Regions from separate parts of the Psychrobacillus sp. FSL H8-0483 genome, predicted to be linked through region 2. Evidence: predicted binding sites of a transcription regulator. Region 2 holds the regulator's gene; the other holds the start of a gene.
The links. The regulator NrdR, encoded in region 2, represses ribonucleotide reductase genes. The targets are predictions, from matches to a motif close to AACACNATATATNGTGTT.

Region 1 (11,647 bases), 280 kb from region 2:
GTGAACCGCATTCCCATGCGCATCTGCAAGAACTTGAATCTCTACATGACGAAATACTTCGATATATTTTTCTAAGTACACACCTGGGTTACCAAATGCTGCTGCTGCTTCTTTTTGTGTAATTTTAATTCCTTTTATCAAATCTTCTTCGTCTTTTGCAACACGGATCCCTTTACCTCCACCACCAGCAGTAGCTTTAATAATCACAGGGAATCCGATTTCTTTTGCCACTTTTAATGCATCTTCTTCTGTTTCCACGATTCCTTTCGAACCTGGAACTGTTGGAACACCAGCTTTTTGCATGGTTTCTTTCGCAACATCTTTAATTCCCATACTTCGAATAGCTTGTGAAGTTGGACCGATAAATGTAATATCGCATTCTTCACATAGCTCCGCAAACTCTGCATTTTCTGCTAAAAATCCGTAACCTGGGTGGATCCCGTCACAGCCAGTAAGTTTAGCAACACTAATAATATTAGAGAAATTTAAATAGGAATCCTTTGATAATCTAGGACCGATACAATAAGCTTCGTCCGCAATTTGAACATGTAGTGCATCACGATCTGCTTCTGAATAGACAGCAACCGTTTCGATGTCCAATTCTTTACATGCACGAATGATACGAACTGCAATTTCACCACGATTGGCAATTAGTACTTTTTTCATCATCCTTGCTCCTTTCTTAGTTTTTTACGAGGAACAGAGGTTGACCGTATTCAACTAATTGTCCGTCTTTTACAAGAATTTCTACAATCTCACCGTTCACTTCCGCTTCGATTTCGTTAAATAGTTTCATCGCTTCTACGATACAAACAATCGATTCGGAAGAAATTTTCGAACCAACTTGTACATATGCCTCTGAATCTGGCGAAGAAGATTTATAAAAAGTTCCAACCATTGGAGAAGTGATTTTATGCAGATTGCTGTCTTCCAAAACAGGTGCTTTAATTTCTTCCACTTTTTCTTTTGGTGTTTCGATTACAGGTTGTAAGTTAGCTTCTACTTCTTTTGGTTGTTCCACAACTACGGAAGAACTTTCAAATGTTTGTCCAGAAGTTAGTACAGAACCTTTATCATTCTTTTTTAATTTAATTTTAGTACCTTCTGATTCATATAAAAATTCATCTAGTGTAGACTGATCGATTAATTTAATAATTTCTCTAATTTCTTGGATTTTCATATAACCTATCTCCCTTTGAATACATTATTAATACTACTCTACCCATTCTAGACGTTTTCAGCCTATTTTGAAATAGGAAACAATTAATTCTTATGAAATTTCCCTAAAACCGGTATATTTTTGCATTTTTCAAGTTCCTAAGCATTAAAAATTCTTTACTTTTTTTATGCAAACAAAAAAAGTGCCTCCGAGGCACTTTTCTTATGTTATTGTCCGTCAAATTTTACTTCTACTTTATAAGCTTGTGGCCACTCTCGTTTTACATTGTAAATAATATCAGAGGCTTTTTTTGGAGACGATTCATTTGAAACCACATCTATTAATACATTGTTATCCTCAATGCGAACGAACGCATCATCATAACCTAATGATTTAATGATTAACTCTAGCATCGCTTCAGCAGAATCAACATTTACTAACTCTTCTATTTCGCTGTAAGCTTGATCTTTTTCTTCTGCTGTAAGATCGTTATTCCCTACTTTAGTTGTGAGTTGTTCACGAAGTTGACTTCGTTTCTCTTGTACTTCCATCCTCATTTCTTCAAAAGCATTGCTACTAGAAAGAAATGATTGTTCATTTGACGAAGTTTCTACTAATCCTACCTCATCTAATGTATCATCAGAAAAAAGCTGGATTCCATCAAACGGTGATGGTCGTTCCGACATATAAAATACTGTAACTACTGCTACTAAGCTTAGTAATGTTAAAAACCAAACGGATCGTTTTCTATTCATATCATTTATCCTCCAATTCCATTTCTTCTATTACAATTCGATGCGGAGATATTTGTAAAACAGATGACAGGGTCTTTATTAAGTTATTTTGTATACGTTTATCGCTCGCTCCTTCCGCAACTACTAGTATTCCAATCAGTTCCTCTTTGTCCTTCCCACTGTCACTTGTCCATTGGAAAAATGATACGTCACTTTCCGATGATTTTTCAGCGTTCGCTTCGTAATGAAAATAAACTGCGACTCTACCAACTCCACTTATTTTTTCCAGAATTGTAGAAAGTTCTTCTGGAGATTGGGAAACTGGTTGAACTATATTCGCATTATCACTATCATTCCGACCAATTACTTCTGAAAAAAGTAGACTGATGATTAGAACAGCTATACTAATTACAACAAAACGAAAAGTGGGCTTTTGTTTAAATGGAATTGTACTTCACCCTTCTTTTCATAATGGATAACATACTTTATGCAAGACAACCTATTTATATGAAGAGAAAGGACATAATCCAAAATATAATCGAAATTTTCACAAGAAAGCCTGTACGTTCCTTATCCATATGCTCTAATAGAATGGAGAGAATCTCACCGACGACAACTATGAGTAAAATACCATATAAAAGGGTTGAAACGACTGTAGTTATCCTTTCACACTTATAAGTAGTTTTGCAAAAAGCATGGTTAATATGATTGTGAAGAAAAATGCAAACGCGATTAACACTGAAATAATAGATAAGACAAATAGTGTCTTTCCAATATCATCTAACAGTCCACTAATTTGTCCATCTATAAAAGGTTCTAAAATAGCACCTAGCAATCGATACAAGAAAGCAATTAAGATCGTTTGAATCGTTGGAATAGATACTAACACTAATACAGAAAACAATACGGCATTACCAGTAACTACAGATGCAGAGGATGAATAGTTTTTCATCGTACTTATACTTTCTGTCAATAACGACCCGACAAAGGGTATATTATTTTGGATTAAGCGTTTGACCGTTTCATTGACTGCTCCACTTACAGTCCATGTGATGACACCATTCACAGTCATAAAGAAACTATACAGGACAAGAATGATGGATGTTGATCCCACTAACGTCATTCGAATTAGATCCGACATCTTAGAAAACGATGTGGCTGGATGAATTCTCGTTATTAAATCAAAAATAAACGCTGCTAGTAATGCTGGTATTAATACCCTTTCTGCCAAAATGGACGTAAAGGTCGCAAATAACATTACCGCTGGGTTCCAAGAAGTTACTAATAATGCGCCACCTGAGATAGCTATACCTGCCGTAAGCAGAGGGTACACACCTAAAAAAAGATGAACTAACTGATTGGTTAGTGCTTGAATCATACCTACTGTTCGAAAAGCGGGCTCTAAACAGTAAAAACAAATAATCATGATAAATAATAATTTAAAGAGTCTTTTGCTACTCGGAATAAACCACTCTAAGCAAACAAAAATAAAACCAAACAGGAGGATATACGTAAATGTTTGTATAACTTCTTTCACTGGCTGCAATACAGTTGAAATTATTTCTTCCATCCTAGTTCATTCCTTCAAGAGAGTAATCCCATTATCGATAAAAACTTTTCATAAAACTTCTTCATGTGTTGGAGCCAAACAAAGAGTAAGATTGCTTTTGTTGTAAATGTAATGATGATAGCTAGGCTTGTATATTCATAGTCTAAAAGAAGTTCTTCCACAATTTGAGATATAAAAAGTAAGATTACCGAAAAAAGGAGAAGTTTAAATACGGGTAGAAGGGCTTCTGGTACGATCGAAATATACTGTGTAACAAAAGGAATAACGATGGATGTCACTAGATAAGTTAGAAATAGAAAGATATAAATGGTATAGATAATGGAATGTAACCGAGGATACGTTTCTTTTACTAGCTGCAATAAACAAAATGCGAGAATAATCGTTACATATACAACCATTTGTTAGCTCGTCATAAGAAGCCATTCTAAAAATGACGAAATCTCATAAAAGAATAGTTTTAATAAACGTAATAACTCGATTGTCATGTAGATATACCCAACAAAAAACAAGAAAAACGCGAATTCTTTCTTACCAGTTGACTCAAAAAACAAGTGAAGAATAGCTATTAATAAGCCTATACCCGCAACTCGAAGTACATCGTGAAGTTCCACAATGCCTCCCCCTTCCATACAATTAGTATATGAAAGATTAGAAGAAAATATGAAAAAGAGCCTCGCAAAAGCGAGACTCTTTTTGTATATATATATTTGTGTCATTTAACCTCATGGTCAGCATTTTGCCATAGTCTTAAAAATTATGCTCTTGAAACGTATGAACCCTCATCCGTGTTGATGATTAATTTATCTCCAACGTTGATGAAAAGTGGAACAGTAACAACTACGCCAGTTTCAAGCGTTGCCGTTTTAGAACCACCACCAGAAGTATCACCTTTAATACCTGGTTCTGTTTCTGTTACTTCTAGTTCAACTGATTTTGGTAATTCTACTCCAAGCGTTTCCCCTTGGAACTGAATTACTTGAATTTCCATGTTTTCACGTAAGAATTTTAATTCGTACTCAAGTTGTGTTTCGCTTAATTCGATTTGCTCGTATGAATCAGTATCCATGAACACATGTTGATCCCCACTAGCATATAAATATTGCATTTTACGGTTATCGATTTGTGCTTTTTCTACTTTTTCACCTGCACGGAATGTTTTTTCGTTTACAGAACCATTACGTAGGTTTCTTAGTTTTGAACGCACAAAAGCGGCACCTTTACCTGGTTTTACATGTTGGAAATCAAGTACTCGGTAAAGTACTCCATCTACTAAAATTGTTAATCCTGTTTTAAAATCATTTACTGAAATCATTCTTTTCCCTCCAAATTTAAGCTAGTATTAATAATTCTTTTGTGGAATGTGTTAGCTTTTCTAAACCATTTTCAGTTACAAGTGCATCATCTTCGATTCGAACACCGCCAATATTTGGCAAGTAAATACCAGGCTCAATCGTAATAACCATACCTGGTTCTAGTACAACATCCGAACGGAAAGATAACCCAGGACCTTCATGCACTTCTAGACCAATGCCATGTCCTAAAGAATGTCCAAATGCTTCACCGTATCCTTTTGATGCAATATAATCGCGTGCGATAGCGTCCGCTTCTTTCCCAGTCATACCTGGTTTTACTTTTTCTAAAGCAAGTAGTTGGGCATCCAAAACAACCTGATAAATCTCTTTTAATAGTTCGGTCGGCTCTCCAACTGCTACAGTACGAGTTGTATCGGAAATGTATCCATTGTATACAGCTCCAAAGTCTAATGTAACAAAATCGCCTTCTTCAATTACTTTATCCGTCGCAACTCCATGTGGAAGTGCAGAACGAATACCTGAAGCAACGATTGTATCAAAAGAAGAAGAAGTTGCACCACGCTTACGCATGAAAAATTCTAGCTCATTGGACACTTGAAGCTCTGTCATTCCTGGTTTTATGTATGTAACAATATGCTCGTATGCTTCATCCGCAATACGACAAGCTGCCTTTATTATACTAATCTCTTCTTCGGTCTTAATCAAGCGAATTTTTTCTACTAACCCAGAAAGTGGTACTAAATCAGCTGAAATTGCTTGTTTGTACATTTCAAAACTACTGTAAGCCACATCATCTTTTTCAAAACCAAGAGAATGGATACCTAACTCACTCACTTGATTTGCCACTTCTTCGATTAATGTTTTCGTATGTTGTACAATACGGAAGTCTTTAATTTGACTTGCTGCTTGTTCTGTATAACGGAAATCAGTGATGAATACAGCATCCTGTTTAGAGACAATCGCAACACCTGCAGTACCAGTAAATCCGGTCATGTAACGTCTACTATGTCCATTCGTAATTAGTAATGCGTCAACACCTCGTTCTTCTAATGCAGCACGTAACTTTTCAAGTTTCATCTTTAGCCCTCATCTCATTTTCTAAATAACATCTATCTGTTATTTTAGCATAGGAAACGAGGACGGTAAATTTTCATTTACTTAATGGAGTATCCTGTGCATGAAAGATGGCTGATTCCATTAAAAATCGAACGAATATAATAACAATACATATAAAAGGTACGGATAGTTTTTTAATCGTCTTTTCAATTGAATCTGCATCTAAAATAATCCATTCTAAAGCAAATGCTATTAGTAATCCTAATACGAGGCTAGTAATCGACACCGGAACTTTTATGAATAAAATGCTAATATAATACAAAGCAATACAGACAGCCCAAGTAAATAGAAATAAAACTCCCCATTTAACGGACACATTACTTTTACTAAACATCTCAAATGTATGCGAAAAACCAATCGGATTCCATTTTATAAAATGAAAGTACGATAACATTTTCAGCATAATCAGCGTTCCCAGAGACGCAACCAAACTAGTACTAATAGATAAAGTTTTCATAAATAAATCAAGTCTCCTTTTTCACTTAGTTTGTGTTTAGAAGAAAATTATTAAACAATAAAAAAGTAAATAAAAACACACGCTGAAAAACTATTACTCAGCGTGTGTTTCTTTTAGTTAATAATTATAGTCCGCATTTTAATTGCGCGTTACAGTTTGTACATGTGTTACATCCACCCATTTCTTCTACCGTTCCTTTACGGCAAACCGGGCAAGTGTCCCCTACTTCTGATCCAATGGTTACATTCGTAGAACGTAAGTCTTGAATAGTATCAATTAATACAATCGGTCGTTTTTCAAATACTTTTTCTTCTTGTGCTTGTTCTTGATCATCCAGCGTATTTTCTTCCGCTTTCAGTGTAAGAACTTGAGAATCACGGCTGCCATCAACGTAAACCGTACCGCCTTTTGCACCACCGCGGTATAAACGCTCATATACCCCTTCTACTTGTTCCACAGTATATCCTCGTGGAGCATTTACTGTTTTGGAGATAGAACTATCAATCCAGCGTTGAATAATACATTGGACATCTGCATGGGCTTCAGGCGCTAACTCCATTGCAGTAACAAACCATTCTGGTAAATTCTGTTCATCTGCATTATTATTTGCATGTAAGTATTCTTGTACAATATCTGCTTTTACTTCGATAAATTTACCTAAACGTCCACTTCTATAATAAGTGAAAGAATAGTAGGGTTCTAGACCTGTTGAAACACCTACCATTGTTCCAGTTGAACCGGTTGGAGCAACTGTTAATAGATGAGAGTTTCGAATACCATTCTCTAAAATGGTTGCTCTAATTTCTTCTGGCATTGATTCCATAAAGCCTGTTTCCGTAAAGGCTTTACGAAGTCGATTCGTTTCGTCTTCTGACTCGCCTATTAAGAATGGGAAGCTTCCACGTTCTTTTGCTAACTCAGCAGATGTTTCGTACGCAGCAATAGCGATCGTTTTAAAGACCTCATCGACTAATACATTACCTTCTTCCGAGCCATATTCCTTTTCACAATAAATTAAAAGATCTGCAAGCCCCATAACACCTAGTCCTACACGTCTTTCTCCTAAGGCTTGTACTTTATTTTCCTCTAAGAAATACGGAGTAGCATCAATTACGTTATCTTGCATACGTACACCAACGCTTACCGTTTCTTTTAATGCTTCCAAGTTAACTGTTTTTGTTTCTTTATTTGCAAATTGAGCTAAATTGACAGCGGCTAAATTACAAACCGAATACGGTGCAAGTGGTTGCTCCCCACAAGGATTTGTCGCTACTACTTTTTGTCCATATGCTCGAGCATTTGTTTTTTCATTCGCATTGTCTATGAAGAAAATACCTGGTTCTGCAGAGTAAGTAGCACACACATTGATTAGATTCCAAAGCTCTTTCGCTCTCATTGTGCGATATGTTCTTACTGGATAGCCCATTTGTTCCCATTCACGAACATCTCCGATTTCATGCCAATGTTTGTTATAATAATCCATTTGCTCTGGAGTGTAAGATTCAGTTGCAGGGAAACGTAATGCAAAGTCTGCATCTTCCTCCACTGCTTTCATGAAATCGTCTGTCAGTGTTACTGAAATATTCGCACCAGTTAAAAATTCAGGATTATGAACCGAATAAGTTCCCCCATCACGCAGTTTTGTTTCTGCATCACGAATTATTTCATCGTTAAAGCCACCTAAGCCAGGAATCGCTTTGTAGTTTACAATACCTTGGTACATTGCTTCTTCCTGGTTTGTTAACGGTTTGAATTTTAGCTTGTCCTTCGCTAATTGTTTAATCGTTTCATCATTTGTGTTTTCAATCAAGAAACGTAGAATTCGCGGATTTTGCATCTTAGAAATGATGAATTCTGCAATATCAGGGTGCCAGTCGGCTAACATAATCATTTGTGCTCCCCTGCGTGATCCACCTTGTTCCACAAGATGTGTCAATTTAGCTATATCATCTAACCAAGAAACAGATCCGGAAGATTTTCCGTTTACTCCACGAGCAAGAGTGTTTCGTGGACGTAGGGTCGAACCGTTTGTTCCAACTCCACCACCACGACTCATAATTTCCATCACTTGTTTACGATGATCACTAATTCCTTCACGAGAATCAGCAACAAATGGCATCACATAACAGTTAAAGTATGTTACATCTGTTCCAGTTCCTGCTCCATAAAGTACTCGTCCAGCAGGAATGAATTTTAATGTAACTAATTGTTGATAAAACTTTTCAAACCATTCTTTTCGCTTTTCCTCTGTTTTTTCCACAGAAGCAAGACCCGTGGCATTACGTTTCGCAATTTGTTCATAAAACACTTCAAGCGGTTTTTCAATAATATTAAGTGAACGTTTCACAATACCTGACTGTAACTCGTCATTGTCATCGATTGCACTACGGTAGTCTTCTTCGATTAATACTTCGGCAGTTTTTGTCGAATGATCAATCGATACAATATGACCTAACCCACGTGCAGGAAATTTAGGATCTGCTTTTACCGTCAAAACGACAAAATCTCCTGCTTTTAGCGTTTTCTTTTCCGTATCTTTAAATGAATAACGGTCAATCATAACTAATCGGGAAACACCTTTGTGTGTTAATTTCATATCTTCTGTAATTGGGTGTACTTGTGGAAATAATTCAATGTCTTTGTTTAACTGTTCAATGTTAATGGTTGCATTTTTATTCTGAGATGCTAATACCATCATATTGCCTCCCTTTAATTTATAATTTTCAACACTATATATAGTATAATTTCATTTACAAACGATACTATATGTTGTGTTATTTTGCAAATGACCCGATCTGATGAAAACCTATATGTATCAGTAGTCAATGGACTAATTTACCAAAAAAAAAAAATTATTTTTTATAGTTCCACTCATCATTTGCATAACGCCTGTTTTCAAGGTCTTTAACGTAGTTTTCTTGTTCCTCCGTTAACGTAAATTCAACTAAATCTATTTGTAATGCATCTTCAAATCCTTTTTTAAATGCTACTTTGCATTCGTCGACCGTTACCGGTTTTTGTATTAATTTGTTGATGGCAACAGCTTTTTGCGATAAGCTATTTTTTACTCTTTTTCTCAGTTCATCCGAAGAAAATTTAAATGTTTGAATAAGTTTTTCTTCATCTAGATCTAATAGAATTGCACCATGTTGTAATATGACACCTTTTTGTCTTGTTTGTGCACTACCCGCTACTTTTTTACCTTCTACAACAAGCTCATACCAACTTGGTGTATCAAAACAAACAGCGGTCCTCGGTTTTTTTAAATCCTGCTTTTTTTCTACCGTATTTGGTATAGAGAAGTAAGCTTCTAATCCAAGATTCTGAAAACCTAATAATATGCCTTCACTAATAACACGATATGCTTCTGTCACTGTGGCTGGCATATCTGGATAACTCTCCGAAACAATTACACTATACGTTAGCTCATGTTCGTGGAGTACGCCTCTTCCACCAGTAGGTCTTCTAACAAATCCTAACCCTAAACGCTCTACTGCTTCCATATCAATTTCTTTTTCAACGGATTGAAAATAACCAATGGATAAAGTTGCAGGATTCCATTCATAAAATCGAACTACTGGCGGAATAAGCCCTTCACTATGCCAATCTAGCAACGCTTCATCCAGTGCCATGTTATAAGATGGACTACAAGCACCTGAATTAATAAAATACCATTTTGTCTTTTCCATCAAAACTCCCCCTCACAATGCTATTCATTTTATCAAATAGATTGTATTGTATCTAGCAAATCTTTTATAATGAATATGTAAACATAGAAAGGGGAAAGACCGTGTTAGATTTTCTGTATATAATCATCGCAGTACTAGTCATCTTTTTAGTCTATGCAGGTATTTCTGCATTCCGACTGAAGAAAGCCGTAACTAACCTTACGCAAGAACAATTCATCGAAGGCTATCGTAAAGCGCAATTAATCGATGTAAGAGAACCAAAAGAATTTGATGGAGGACATATTTTAGGAGCTAGAAACATTCCATCCTCTCAACTTCGTCAGCGTTACAAAGAAATTCGCCCAGACAAACCAGTTTATTTATATTGTCAAAGCAGTGCTCGAAGTGCTCGTGCAGCAATGTTTTTAAAGAAAAAAGGCTATACACAAATTCACCAGCTTCAAGGCGGTTTCCGCGGTTGGACTGGCAAGATTAAATCCAAATAATACATAAGGTTCTTCTATTTCAGAGGAACCTTTTTTGTTAGAGAAGAAAGTTTAAACTTCTTCCGTACTTAGTTAGTACTAGTCTCCTATCGCCTTGCGCTTTTCTTATTGAATCATCCCACTTTTGGAGGTACTGCATGCACAAGCATATTTTATTTTCCCACAATGAAGATTTCAGACATTCCCATCCGAACTATGAAGACTACGCAATTGTCTCTAAACGAGCTATTAATTTCTTAAAAGAACGTCGTCTCGGCAATTGGCAAGCTATCGATATTGGAGAGTCCATTTTGCAACTGGATAGTAATTTATTAGAAATGATGGAGAACCATCTCATAACGTATGAAGTATTAGCGTCCATATTCGAAACGAAAACTCAGGGCAAAATAACAAGTAAATCACAATTGTCGATTGAAAGCAAATTAGAGATTGTGGAAACGTTCGATAATAATCTCATCTTTTTTCCAGAATATGATGTAGCTATGACACTTGTCTTTAATTATTCTGGTGGTAACACTTGGCCAGAATATCATTTTTTTGCAACTTCTACCGAAACCGCTCTTGCTTTTCTGAAAGAAATTAATGAAAAGATGCGTCAATTACTAATGCAATCCGTTACGTATTTGGTTGATACTGAACATGGAGTACAACGTAGAAAATATGGGGAACAAGCATCGGTAAATAGAGAAGATGTATTACTAGACGAAAGTATTAAACAGGATATTTTCCGTTCCATTGATGAATTTTTTAAGGAAGAGGGACATTTTTTTAAAGAGTATGGTCTCCCATATAAACGTGGTATTTTACTATACGGGTCACCTGGCAATGGAAAAACTACTTTAGTTAAATCCATAACAGGCTCAACAAAAGCTCCTGTTGTGTATTGGCAAATTACCGAATTCACTGGCAGTCATTCTGTACAAGAAGTGTTTGGAATTGTCACGAGATTAGCACCTGCCATATTAGTAATCGAGGATATTGATTCAATGCCAGAATACACTCGTTCTGTCTTTTTAAACACGCTAGACGGCGCTCAATCAAGAGAAGGATTATTTATCATCGGTACAACTAATTACCCTCAGAAAATCGATCCTGCGCTTATTAATCGTGCTGGCCGATTTGAT
Region 2 (11,647 bases):
CGCCACCAAAAAACCATTTGCAAGTCGTTCTTAAGAAAATCACAAGGCTCACTTAATTCTACTTGAGCGTTTTGGTTCGATTCCGACGAAACGATTGTTCTTGCGCAAGTTTATCGCTGAAAATTACTAAAAAAAGTTAATTTTCTCTCCAGTTCTTCCCTTTGAGTGAAATAGGAATTGTTAGCGCACGGATTCTCTCCATTATTCTGCCGGCTTTCACCACTTCTTTTTCACCACGTTGGGTAAATGATAAATGATGCTGCAATTCATCATAATTGAAGTTGGACGACATAAATGTAGGTAATTGCTCTGACATTCTGAAATGAAGGATGGTGCCTAAAATCTCGTCTCTTGTCCAACTCGACATCGTTTCCGCACCTATATCATCTAGCATAAGAACAGGAGCACGCTTTACAAATTCAATTTTTTCAGCAAGTGACTGATCTTGAATTGCTTGTTTCATTTCCCTTAAAAATTCCGGAACGTATACAACTACCGAGTGTATATGTCTAGCTGCCAACTCATTAGCTAATGCCCCTAACAGATAGGATTTCCCAACCCCAAACTGTCCGTAAATATAGAGCCCTTTTACTGGCAATACATTCGTACTTTCCCACTCGTTTAAAAAGTCTTTTGCAGCGCGAACTGCTACTACACGACTTCCATCCTCTAAATCAACACCAGAAAGACTAGCTTCCATTACTTCTTTCGGCATATGAATGCTATCTATCATAGATGTTACTTTCTTCCGTTCATCCTCAATGACGCCGCGCTTACAGCGTACATATTCTGAATCAATTAAGTTTCGATCCAATACAAGTTTTGGCTCATATCCTTTTAGGTGATTCACGCATTGCTCTAAAGAAGGACAGGACACACAATCATGGGATTGAGACTTATACTCATAGAGTTTACTTAAGCTTCTATCTACAATTTGCTTGGAAATATCGGCAGCATTTTCTTCCAAAAACTTTTGTACTCCTGGATTTTCTAAAACTTCCTGTTTCATGTCATCTAATCTAGAGGTAAATTCCGGTGATATGACTCTTTTTAATGTTTCATTTATTCGTTCCATCTGCGTCACCTACCTTTTCTTGACACCTAGTTCGGCTAGTAGTTTTTGTCGTTCTTCATCTATATTTTGTATTCCATTCGTTTCGTTTCCAGATTGCTTTGTTTCCCCATTTTTTTTGTAAAACCAGTCCGGAACTTTTTCTTCGCGTGTTGGTTTTTTCGCATAGGATTTCTGCTTAGAGCCTTCATTTTTCCATTTAATATATTGTTCATGTTCATTTCTTGCCAGCTCCATTGCTTGCTTTGCTGTTTTTACATCTTTTCGCATCCAATGGGAAGCAATTTTTTCTGCATAGTTTTTCGTCAGCTTCATATCCGTTCGAAGAAGTACATATTGCAATAAAACATTTACAACACCAATAGGCATTTTATAGTGAGTCACAAAATAATTCGCTAGTTGGACATCCGCAAGAATGGGCTCTTTTCCATTTGCAATATCTTTTAATACAACTGTTGGGGAAGTTGTTTCTAAATAATGTATCAGTTCCTCTTCTTTCGATAAAGGTTGACTATTTTTTGGAATTGGCTTTACCTGTTGTTCCATTATTTTCTCAATGACTGGTGCAGTTTTGGAAACAGTAAGTTTATAGTAGTCTGCACATGCTTTTTTTAATCTAGCCTCTGAAAGATGTAATTCGTCATCCAAAGCAAGAATAACCACTTTTTGCATTTCAATTGGATTTAAATTATATAAAAACCCAAGTTTAGCAATCACTTCTTTTGCTTCAATGGTCATCGCAGATTTTGGTACCAATTGTTCGGATAAACCTTCTTGTAATAAAGCAAAATCGAATTCTTCATAGTAAAAAGGAATAGAAGACTTTCTTTCTTTTGATTCAAATTCATCTGTATGGGAGATAACACTTCCGGTTTTCGTAGACGGTTTAAAAACATCCATAAACGTTCGAGAAACATCTGTAAATCCATTATTCCAATTTGCTTTATGTATATAGCGGTTTCGCAATTGTTTATAAGCATTTTCTCCAATTTTATTCAGCAAAAACATGGACAATAGAGGGTCCTTTAAAAAGGACTCTGCGTCTAAGGGAGCAGCGAGCTCGTAGTAAAAAACACGGCCATCTTCCTCTGACTTTTGCCATGTACGAAGCAATCCTATAGCTTCGAGAGCTATTCTCGCCTGAAAGATCTTGCCTATTGAAACACCTAATACATTCATGAGTTGATAATGCGGCCATTGTTCGTTGTTTCTTAATTCTCCATCTGCCCATAGTGTTAAATACAGGCTAATGCCTTCAGCTCCAACTAGTGGTTGATAAAATAAAGTTAATAACTGACGATCATAGTCTGAAAAAGAATATGGCAAGCGAATCATATACAAATCTGCTGGCTGTAGCTCCTTATATAACATCGACAATTGCGCCTACTCTCCTATAACTTATAATGATGGATTCTTTTTAAGAATCTCTTTTAGTTCATCAATAAATACATTTATATCTTTAAATTGACGATATACAGATGCAAATCGAACGTAAGCTACCTCATCTATTTCAGCTAGCTTGTCCATCACTTTTTCGCCTACTTCCTCAGACTTCACTTCGGAATTACCAGTTCTTCTTAATTCCTTTTCAATGGAAAACACAACATCTTCTAATTGATCAAGCGCAACTGGTCTTTTTTCGCAGGCACGTATTAATCCACGCAATATTTTTTCACGACTAAACTCTTCTCGTGAGCCATCTTTTTTTACTAATATTAAAGGAGTTTCTTCTACCTTTTCAAATGTGGTGAATCGAAACCCACAGTCCTCGCACTCTCTTCTTCTTCTAATCGCCTTGTTGTCATCCACTGGACGAGAATCGACAACTTTTGTCCCATTAAAATGGCAAGCTGGGCATCTCATATAGACCTCTCCTAAATCTTCACGTTAATTTATATATCTATTATAGCAACATTCTTCAATAAAATCGAAAAAGCAGAGGAATCTCTTCCTCTGCTCAATCATTTAGGATAAAGTTTATTACGCTTGAACTGTCATACGTGATTTAGGTGCATTTACTGGACCCATACCACGAGGCATTTCCAACGTTTCGCGTATTCCAGCATTAAGAGCATCTGCAATATAGTTAGCTGCGATTGATGGATCTAAATCACCACATGTATATACATCAATGCTCGCATAACCATGCTCTGGAAAGCTGTGAATCGTTAAATGCGATTCGGAAATAATAACGACTCCACTTACACCTTGTGGTGCAAATTTGTGAAATGCAACTTCTCTGACTTCTGCTCCAGATTTCAGTGCAGCATCAACAAATGTTTGCTCGATAAATTGCATATCGTTAAGTTTGTCGAAATCGCACTCCCATAGTTCTGCAATAATGTGACGTCCCATTGTTTCCAATGTCCGTTTCCCCCTTTGATTAGTTTTATTTTGAACATCAAAGTTGACTACCACGGGGGAAAGTTAGTCCTAAGAGGTCCTAACCCTTTAAGTAGTCTGTGAACGTTAAGTAACACGATTCTCATTATATGTTGTTTTAGAAAATTATGCAACATATAATAAATCCTTTTTCTAAAAAAATTAGAAAAAGGATCCACTATTAAAGGCCAGTAGCAACTTTTTTCGTTAAGTCTACGACACGAGCTGAATAACCCCACTCATTATCATACCAAGCAAGAACTTTAACTTTACGATTTCCGATTACCATTGTAGTTAGGCCATCTACAGTTGAAGAGTTTGTTGATGTATTAAAATCGATAGACACAAGTGGTTCCATCGTCAAACCAAGAATACCTTTCATAGGTCCTTCCGATGCATTCATAAATGCAGCATTCACTTCTTCTACAGTTACATCTTTTTTCAAATCTACTACTAAATCTACTAAAGAGACATTTGGAGTAGGTACACGAAGTGCCATACCATGAATTTTCCCTTGTAGTTCAGGTAAAACCAATGTTAGCGCTTTTGCAGCACCCGTAGAAGTAGGTATAATCGATTGCGCACATGCACGAGCTCGTCTTAAATCTTTATGTGGATTATCTAAATTATTTTGATCATTCGTGTAAGCATGAACTGTAGTCATTAGACCATTCTCAATTCCAAATGTGTCATTTAACACTTTAGCAACTGGTGCTAAACAGTTAGTCGTACAGCTTGCGTTTGAAATAATATGGTGAATAGCTAAATCTAACTTGTCGTCATTTACACCCATCACAATGGTTGCATCTTCATTTTTGGCAGGAGCAGTAATAATTACTTTTTTCGCACCAGCTTTTAGGTGAAGAGATGCTTTTTCACCATCATTAAATTGACCTGTTGACTCTATAACAATATCAACATTTAAATCTTTCCAAGGTAAGTTTCCTGGATCACGCTCGTTTACAATTTGTACACGTTTTCCATTTATAATAAGTGTATTTTCTTCAATCACTATTTCACCAGAGAAAGTCCCGTGTGTTGAATCGTATTTAATCAAATGCGCTAACGTTTCTAATGGGTATCTTGCATTGATTGCGACAACATTTAAATCCTCTTGTACTATTGCTTGGCGAAACACCATTCGTCCAATACGACCAAAACCATTAATTGCAATTGAAGCTGACATATTTGAAAATCCTCCTGTAACTGTGTGATACTTTATGTTTTATTGCCATGCATTAGTATAACACATTTTTCGAATTATGCACTCCCAATTGACACATTTAATTTTTTTCTCTTTGTCAGCAATTAGCAGTCCCAACTATCTAAAACTTTTTTCAACTGTTCTTCTGTAGATTGTAGCGTTCCATTATTATAAATCACTGCATCTGCCCCTTTTTCTTTAATCGAAAGAGGTAGTTGAGACTGGATTCTTGCTTTTGCTTCCTCTAATGAATAGTTATTCCTAGCCATTAGTCTTTGCAACTGTGTTTCCTCTGTCACTGTAACCACGAGAATTTTATCTACATAAGATTGGAGCTTACTTTCAAATAACAAAGGAATATCCATCACAATCGTTGGATGGCCATCTTTTAAAAGTTCTTCTTTTTGACGAATCATTTCTACACGAATTGCGGGGTGTATAATATCATTTAATTGTTTTCGCTTTTGTGGAGTTGAGAAAATGATGGACCCTAATTTCTCACGGTTAAGTGAACCATCCTCTGAAATGACTTCCTTCCCAAATACTTCCTTAATTGTTTCCAGCGTCTTTGTTCCTTTCTCTACCACAACTCGTGCTACAACATCAGCATCAATAATTGGATAGTTTAACGCTTTTAACATATCCGAAACTGTACTTTTCCCACTTGCAATACTTCCTGTTAAACCAATAATCATGTGAATCCTCCGTTACCTCTGACATATCCCGCAATAAGTTGAAGTTCGACCAGCAATCGTTTTCTGCTTCGTTTTCGTCCCACATATAGGGCAACTCTTTTTACCATACATTTGTAGTCTATTTTGCATATTCCCGGCTTCCCCGTTAATCGACCGATAATCGGAAATGCTACTTCCTCCATGTTCAATACTATCTAATAGGACAAGGACGATTTCATTAAATAATTGTATTCTTCTTTCTTTACTAATACGTTTTACTTTTCGAGCCGGGTGAATTCTCTTATTAAATAACGCTTCTGTTGCATATATATTTCCGCAACCAGACACAACATGTCCATCCATTATGAATTCTTTGATTGCCTTATTCTCATACTTTGGCAAGACGCTCATTTCCAGGAAATGCTCTAATGCACCGTGGTCAAAAGGTTCTGGGGCCATGAGCAATAAAGGGGGGTAATCCGCTTCGTTTTCTAATAAACGAAGCTCTCCGAAACGACGAATATCAGCGTATACGAGCATGTCACCTTCTTCAAAATGGAAGATGACATGTACGTGCCGCTTAAATTTTTCTTCTACTATTTCATGGAGATTCCTTACGTAAAACCAGGCCCCAGACATAGCAAGGTGAGAAACGAGTAACTGTGGGATACCGTCTTTAGTTAAATGAAAATAAATATATTTAGAACGTCGCTCTATTCTTTCAATTGTCTTTTCGGGTATCGCTTTTCGAAAAGATTCCACGTCCGCCCCTTTAATAATTGCTTCCTTCCCATTTGCTTTCGAAGTAATAATTGTTTCCGAAACATCTACCGATCGAATTATTTTACCCGTTACAATGGGTTGTAACGAACGAACGAGTCCTTCCACTTCAGGTAATTCAGGCATCTAAAAAACTCCTTATTTCGTATCGTACCAGGATGAACCAAATGCATAATCTACTTTTAATGGAACGATTAACTTAATTGCAGATTCCATTACTTCTGGAACTATTTTTTCAAGTAATGCAATTTCTTCTTGTGGTGCTTCAAAAATTAATTCATCATGCACTTGCAATAGCATTTTCGTTTGCATATTTTCCTCTTTTAAACGCAAAGCCATGTTAATCATAGCTTTTTTAATAATATCTGCAGCGCTTCCTTGAATAGGCGTATTCATCGCTGTTCGTTCCGCAAAGCTGCGAAGATTAAAGTTAGAGCTTGTTATTTCTGGTAAATATCTTCTTCTATTTAAAATCGTCGTAACATACCCTTTATGTTTAGCTTCTTGGACAATTTCATCCATATACCCTTTTACGCCAGGGAAGCTATTTAAATATTGTTCAATAAATGTTGCTGCTTCTTTTCTAGTAATATCCAAGTTCTGAGATAAGCCGTAATCGCTAATCCCGTAGACAATTCCGAAGTTAACCGCTTTTGCAGCTCGTCTCATATCCGACGTCACATCTTCTTTTGCTACATGGAATACATCCATTGCCGTTTTGGTATGAATGTCCATATCGTTATTAAATGCTTCCACTAAGTTTTTGTCTTCAGACATGTGCGCTAGTACGCGTAGTTCGATTTGAGAATAATCCGCTGCAAACATAACCCATCCTGCATGAGAAGGAACGAATGCTTTACGAATCTTTCTCCCCTCTTCTAAACGAACTGGAATATTTTGTAGATTTGGATTTATGGAACTTAAACGACCAGTAGAAGTAAGCGCCTGCTGATAGCGTGTATGAATCTTTCCATCTTGTTCATGTATCTCTTTTAACAATCCTTCAATATAAGTTGAGTTGAGTTTACCTAATTGACGGTAGTGAAGAATTTGTTCAATGATTTCATGCTCACTTGCTAACTTCTCTAGTACATCCGCTGCAGTTGAGTAACCAGTTTTCGTTTTCTTTAAAGGAGGCAATCCTAATTTTTCAAATAAAATAACGCCTAGTTGTTTAGGTGAATTAATATTAAATTTTTCTCCTGCTAATGCATAAATATCTTTTTCAATGGATTGCAACTTTATTTCTAAATCGTGGCCCATTTCAACAAGAATTTGTTTATCTACTTTTACGCCGTCTGATTCCATCGTCCCAAGAATGGACGCGAGTGGTAATTCGAGTTCTTTATAAAGAGCGTACTGCTCATTTTCTTCTAATTTTTCTTCTAGAATCGGCTTTAACTTCCACACCGCTTGCGCTTTTCTTGAGGCGTGTTCTGCAAGCTTGTTCTGTTCAGGAGTTGTCTTTTTCGCGCCTTTTCCATAAATATTTTCATTCGTTAACACATTATAATAGCCAAATTCTTTTGCAATGATAGATACGTCATCAGATGAGATCGATGGATTAACAATATAGGCTGCTAAAAGTAGATCAAATTCAACCCCTTGAATGCTTACGTCGTATTTTTTACTTACAGCTTGGGTCGCTTTCGAGTCGGCTAAATACTTCTTCTTGGAATCATCCTCTAGCCACTCACGAAATGCTTCTGACTGAAATGCCTTAGCTTCAGGAACGAAATATGAATGTTCCCCATCTGATAACGCAATCCCTAATAACTCTGTTGTATGATATTGTTCGTCATACATTTCAAGATGCACGGCCATTTCATCCTGTAAAATAGCAGCATCTATTTGCTCTATTACTTCAAACTTAGTTTCTGTTGTAGTTTGTTCTTCTGCAACATACTCCGATTTTTCAAGAAGTGTTTTAAATGCTAGCTCTTTCCAAATAGTGATCACTTCATCCATATTCGGACCACTGTATGTTAAATCTTCTAAAGAAACATCGATTGGTGCATTTGTTTCAATCGTCGCCAGAACTTTACTCATTTTCGCTTGCTCTTCATTAGCCGTAAGTTTTTCTTTCAACTTCACTCCACTGACTGTATCTAGTGCTTGATAGAGATTTTCTACAGAACCATGTTCTTTTAATAATTTTATAGCTGTTTTTTCACCAACTCCGGGAACACCTGGAATATTATCAGAGGCATCACCCATTAATCCTTTCATATCAATAATTTGAAGAGGAGTTAAACCATATTTTTCTCCCACGTGAGCTGGCGTATACTTTTCAATATCTGTAATTCCTTTTCTCGTAATGTACACAGTCGTATTGTCCGTTGCTAGTTGCGTTAAATCTTTATCACCAGAAACAACGATTACTTGTTGGCCCTTCGCTTCCGCTTGCTTACAAAGCGTCCCAATAATATCATCTGCTTCGTACATTTCTAACTCATATCTTTTAATGCCATATGCATCGATTAACTTACGAACATACGGAAATTGTTCGGAAAGTTCTGGTGGAGTCTTCTGTCTTCCACCTTTATATTCACCAAAAGTAGAATGTCGGAAAGTTGTTTTACCAGCATCAAATGCAACGAGCATATGCGTAGGATTTTCTTCGTCCATAATTTTTTGAAGCATCAATGTAAAACCATAAACCGCGTTTGTATGTATTCCATGTTCATTTGTTAGTAAAGGTAAAGCAAAAAAAGCTCGATATGCAAGACTATTCCCATCTAATAAAAGAATTTTTTCGGATGACATATATTTCACTCCTTCAATTTGAAATGTGGCATTTTTTACGAAGAGCTATTCTCAGGGACAGCTCCTCTTCTGAATTTATTTATACAAATAAAAACCGTCATTCCCTATATCTTACCATGAGAGTAAGGGGAATGACGATTCATAACCTATTCTAAATAACCAGAAAGAATTCTAGCGTAAGGAGAATCAGATGGAATAATAATCATCGAATCTTCCCCAATTGTTTTTTTATACGATTCTAGCGTTCGGTATAGGGAATAAAACTCAGGGTCTTTTGAAAAAGATTTGTTATAAATCTGCGCTGCCTCTGCTTCTCCCTCTGCTTCAATAATAGCAGCATCTTTTTTAGCAGATGCAAGCATTTCTCTCACTTGTCGATCAGTTTCAGCTTCAATACGTCGCTTATCTGCATCCCCTGTAGATAAGAATTTTTGTGCAATACTCTGTCTTTCGGATATCATCTCATTATAAACCGATTGTTCATTTTCTTCTGGTAAATCTATACGTTTAATACGCACATCTACTACTTCAATCCCATACTTATCCTTTTCGAGTAGTTCGTTGACATGCTTCGTAATTTGATCGTTTAGGCTACCACGAGATGAGTTTTCATCATTTATAATATCACTATATTCTAGTTGGCCAAGCTCTGAACGAACGACGGAATAGATAAATTCTTCCATACGAGAACTAGCACCAACTAAGCTACCTGCACTCGAAATCATTTCTTTTGCATTTACAACGCGCCAAACTGCATAGTTATCAATGATGATACGTCTCTTATCTTTCGTGTTAATCTCTTTTTCAGAAAGTTTATAGTTCATTTGATATTTTGGAACGGTTGTGACACTTTGAATGAATGGTACTTTCATATGCAAACCAGGCGTCTCTTTTACATCTTTAATTTCACCGAACTGGCGGATTATTTTGTATTCGCCTTCTTTTACAACATAAATATTAGCAAAAGCTATGACAATAACGACAAACATTATGAAAATAGCAATAAATGACTTTGTATATTTTTTGTAGTCAATTGGAGTCTTTTCTTTTTTAGGTTTATTTTGTACGGTTTTAAATTTGGATTCCATATTTGCAAAAGGATTATTATTATCTGCCATTATTGCCCACTCCCTTCCTCAGCCTTAGTTTCTGTATCCTTTGAAGTTGGTGGTGGTGTTTGTTTTGTAGATTCTAGTGTTTGAAGTGGTAAATACTTCATCGTGCCACCGTCGTCATTCATAATATAGATTTGGGCATTCGGTAAAACAGCATCTAATGTTTCCATTACAAGTCGTTGTCTTGTAATCTCTTTATTATTTTGGTATTCCGCATAAAGCTTATCAAAAAGCGCAATATCTCCTTTTGCTTGCTCGATACGAGCTGTCTTGTACCCATTTGCATTGGAGATAATGGCATCTTTTTCACCGATTGCTTCACTCATTTTTTGATTCTCATATTTCTCTGCTTGGTTTACTTTCGTATTTTTCGTTTCCTCTGCGTCTGTTACTGCTGTAAAGGCTGAACGTACCTCTGCATTTGGTAGCTCTACATCTTGTAATTTAACAGTCAATACTGTAATTCCAATATCATATTTTTCTATTAGGGATCCTAGCAATTCATTTGTATCTGCTTCTATTTGTGCTTTTCCGGATGTTAAGGCATCATCAATTTTCGAATTCCCGATTACAGAACGGATAGATGCTGATGTTGCATCATGTAATAATTCTTGTGGACTCTCTGAATTAAATAAATAAGCTTTTGGATTTGTAATTTTCCACTGAACGACTAAATCTGTTAATACAATATTGTCGTCTCCAGTAATCATTTTTGTGTCCTTATCAAAAGAAGTAACCTCTCCATCAGGTGTTTGTTTATAGCCGAATTTGAGACTAAATGTTTCTTTTGAAAGTTTTTCTACTTTTTGAATCGGCCAAGGTAATTTAAATTTCAGACCAGATTCTGTGATCGGATCACTTGCTTCTCCAAACGTTATGACTATTGCTTGCTCCGATTCATCAACTGTATACCACGATGTAAATACTGCAGATAATAAAATGATTCCAATAATGGATATAGTGATGATCGTCATCAATCTTTTTGTACTCATATCTTTTCCCCTTTCGTATGTATACCTTCTTTACGCATTCAAATTGTAATAAGTTTCAAAAAAATAAAAAAAGCTAGCGACAAGCGCTAGCTTCTTTGGGTAAATCGTTTGGAAAAGGGGTCTAATTAAATGTAACAGACCATTGTAAATACTTTGTGAATAATTTGTAAATTTTTCATCACCAATTATTATTTTTATATTTTCTATAATAATTAAACTGGCGGGCAATCAAATAGAACTTCCGCTTAAAATCTTTGTCCTGTTTATAAAATAAAGGATTACCCCATTTTCCTGCTTTAAGTAACATGCGAACTTCTTTTTGAATTTCTTTATTGTCAACAAATTTTTTTAATACAATCTTAGGGACTACCGTAAACAAATAATGTTCATTTAATAGCGTAAGGGGTTTTTCTTTTTCATGGATCACGTCATCCACAAAATACCGTGCCATATTATGCCCAAGAGCTGTCGTATAATAACTAGAACGTCCTTGTCTAATATTTACTTCGAACACTTTAAATTTACCGTCCCGTTCATCAAACTTCAAATCAAAGTTTGCAAAACCAACATATCCTACCGCTTCTAAAAAGTGTTGAAGCTTTTTCATTAGGTCTTCATTATATCTCGTGATAAGTGCTGTATAATTTCCAATAGCAGTCACT

Region 1: MHB48_RS12440 (vitamin B12-dependent ribonucleotide reductase) is a predicted target of NrdR. The motif match lies at 9,075-9,092, and genes of this name have one in related genera.

The regions. Positions count from the first base shown of each region.
Region 1 is NZ_CP152052.1:2,597,952-2,609,598, forward strand. Features, by position in the region: gene accC (acetyl-CoA carboxylase biotin carboxylase subunit) at 1-669, opposite strand, end outside; gene accB (acetyl-CoA carboxylase biotin carboxyl carrier protein) at 683-1,180, opposite strand; gene MHB48_RS12405 (SpoIIIAH-like family protein) at 1,387-1,914, opposite strand; gene MHB48_RS12410 (stage III sporulation protein AE) at 2,552-3,463, opposite strand; gene MHB48_RS12415 (hypothetical protein) at 3,478-3,861, opposite strand; gene MHB48_RS12420 (SpoIIIAC/SpoIIIAD family protein) at 3,865-4,074, opposite strand; gene efp (elongation factor P) at 4,218-4,775, opposite strand; gene MHB48_RS12430 (aminopeptidase P family protein) at 4,792-5,853, opposite strand; gene MHB48_RS12435 (hypothetical protein) at 5,927-6,349, opposite strand; gene MHB48_RS12440 (vitamin B12-dependent ribonucleotide reductase) at 6,474-9,044, opposite strand; gene MHB48_RS12445 (biotin/lipoate A/B protein ligase family protein) at 9,202-10,038, opposite strand; gene MHB48_RS12450 (rhodanese-like domain-containing protein) at 10,140-10,523, shown strand; gene MHB48_RS12455 (ATP-binding protein) at 10,661-11,647, shown strand, end outside.
Region 2 is NZ_CP152052.1:2,874,582-2,886,228, forward strand. Features, by position in the region: gene dnaI (primosomal protein DnaI) at 137-1,075, opposite strand; gene MHB48_RS13775 (DnaD domain protein) at 1,085-2,443, opposite strand; gene nrdR (transcriptional regulator NrdR) at 2,471-2,935, opposite strand; gene speD (adenosylmethionine decarboxylase) at 3,053-3,436, opposite strand; gene MHB48_RS13790 (glyceraldehyde-3-phosphate dehydrogenase) at 3,636-4,640, opposite strand; gene coaE (dephospho-CoA kinase) at 4,763-5,353, opposite strand; gene mutM (DNA-formamidopyrimidine glycosylase) at 5,366-6,238, opposite strand; gene polA (DNA polymerase I) at 6,251-8,878, opposite strand; gene MHB48_RS13810 (protease modulator HflC) at 9,025-9,966, opposite strand; gene hflK (FtsH protease activity modulator HflK) at 9,996-10,985, opposite strand; gene MHB48_RS13820 (carboxylate--amine ligase) at 11,164-11,647, opposite strand, start outside.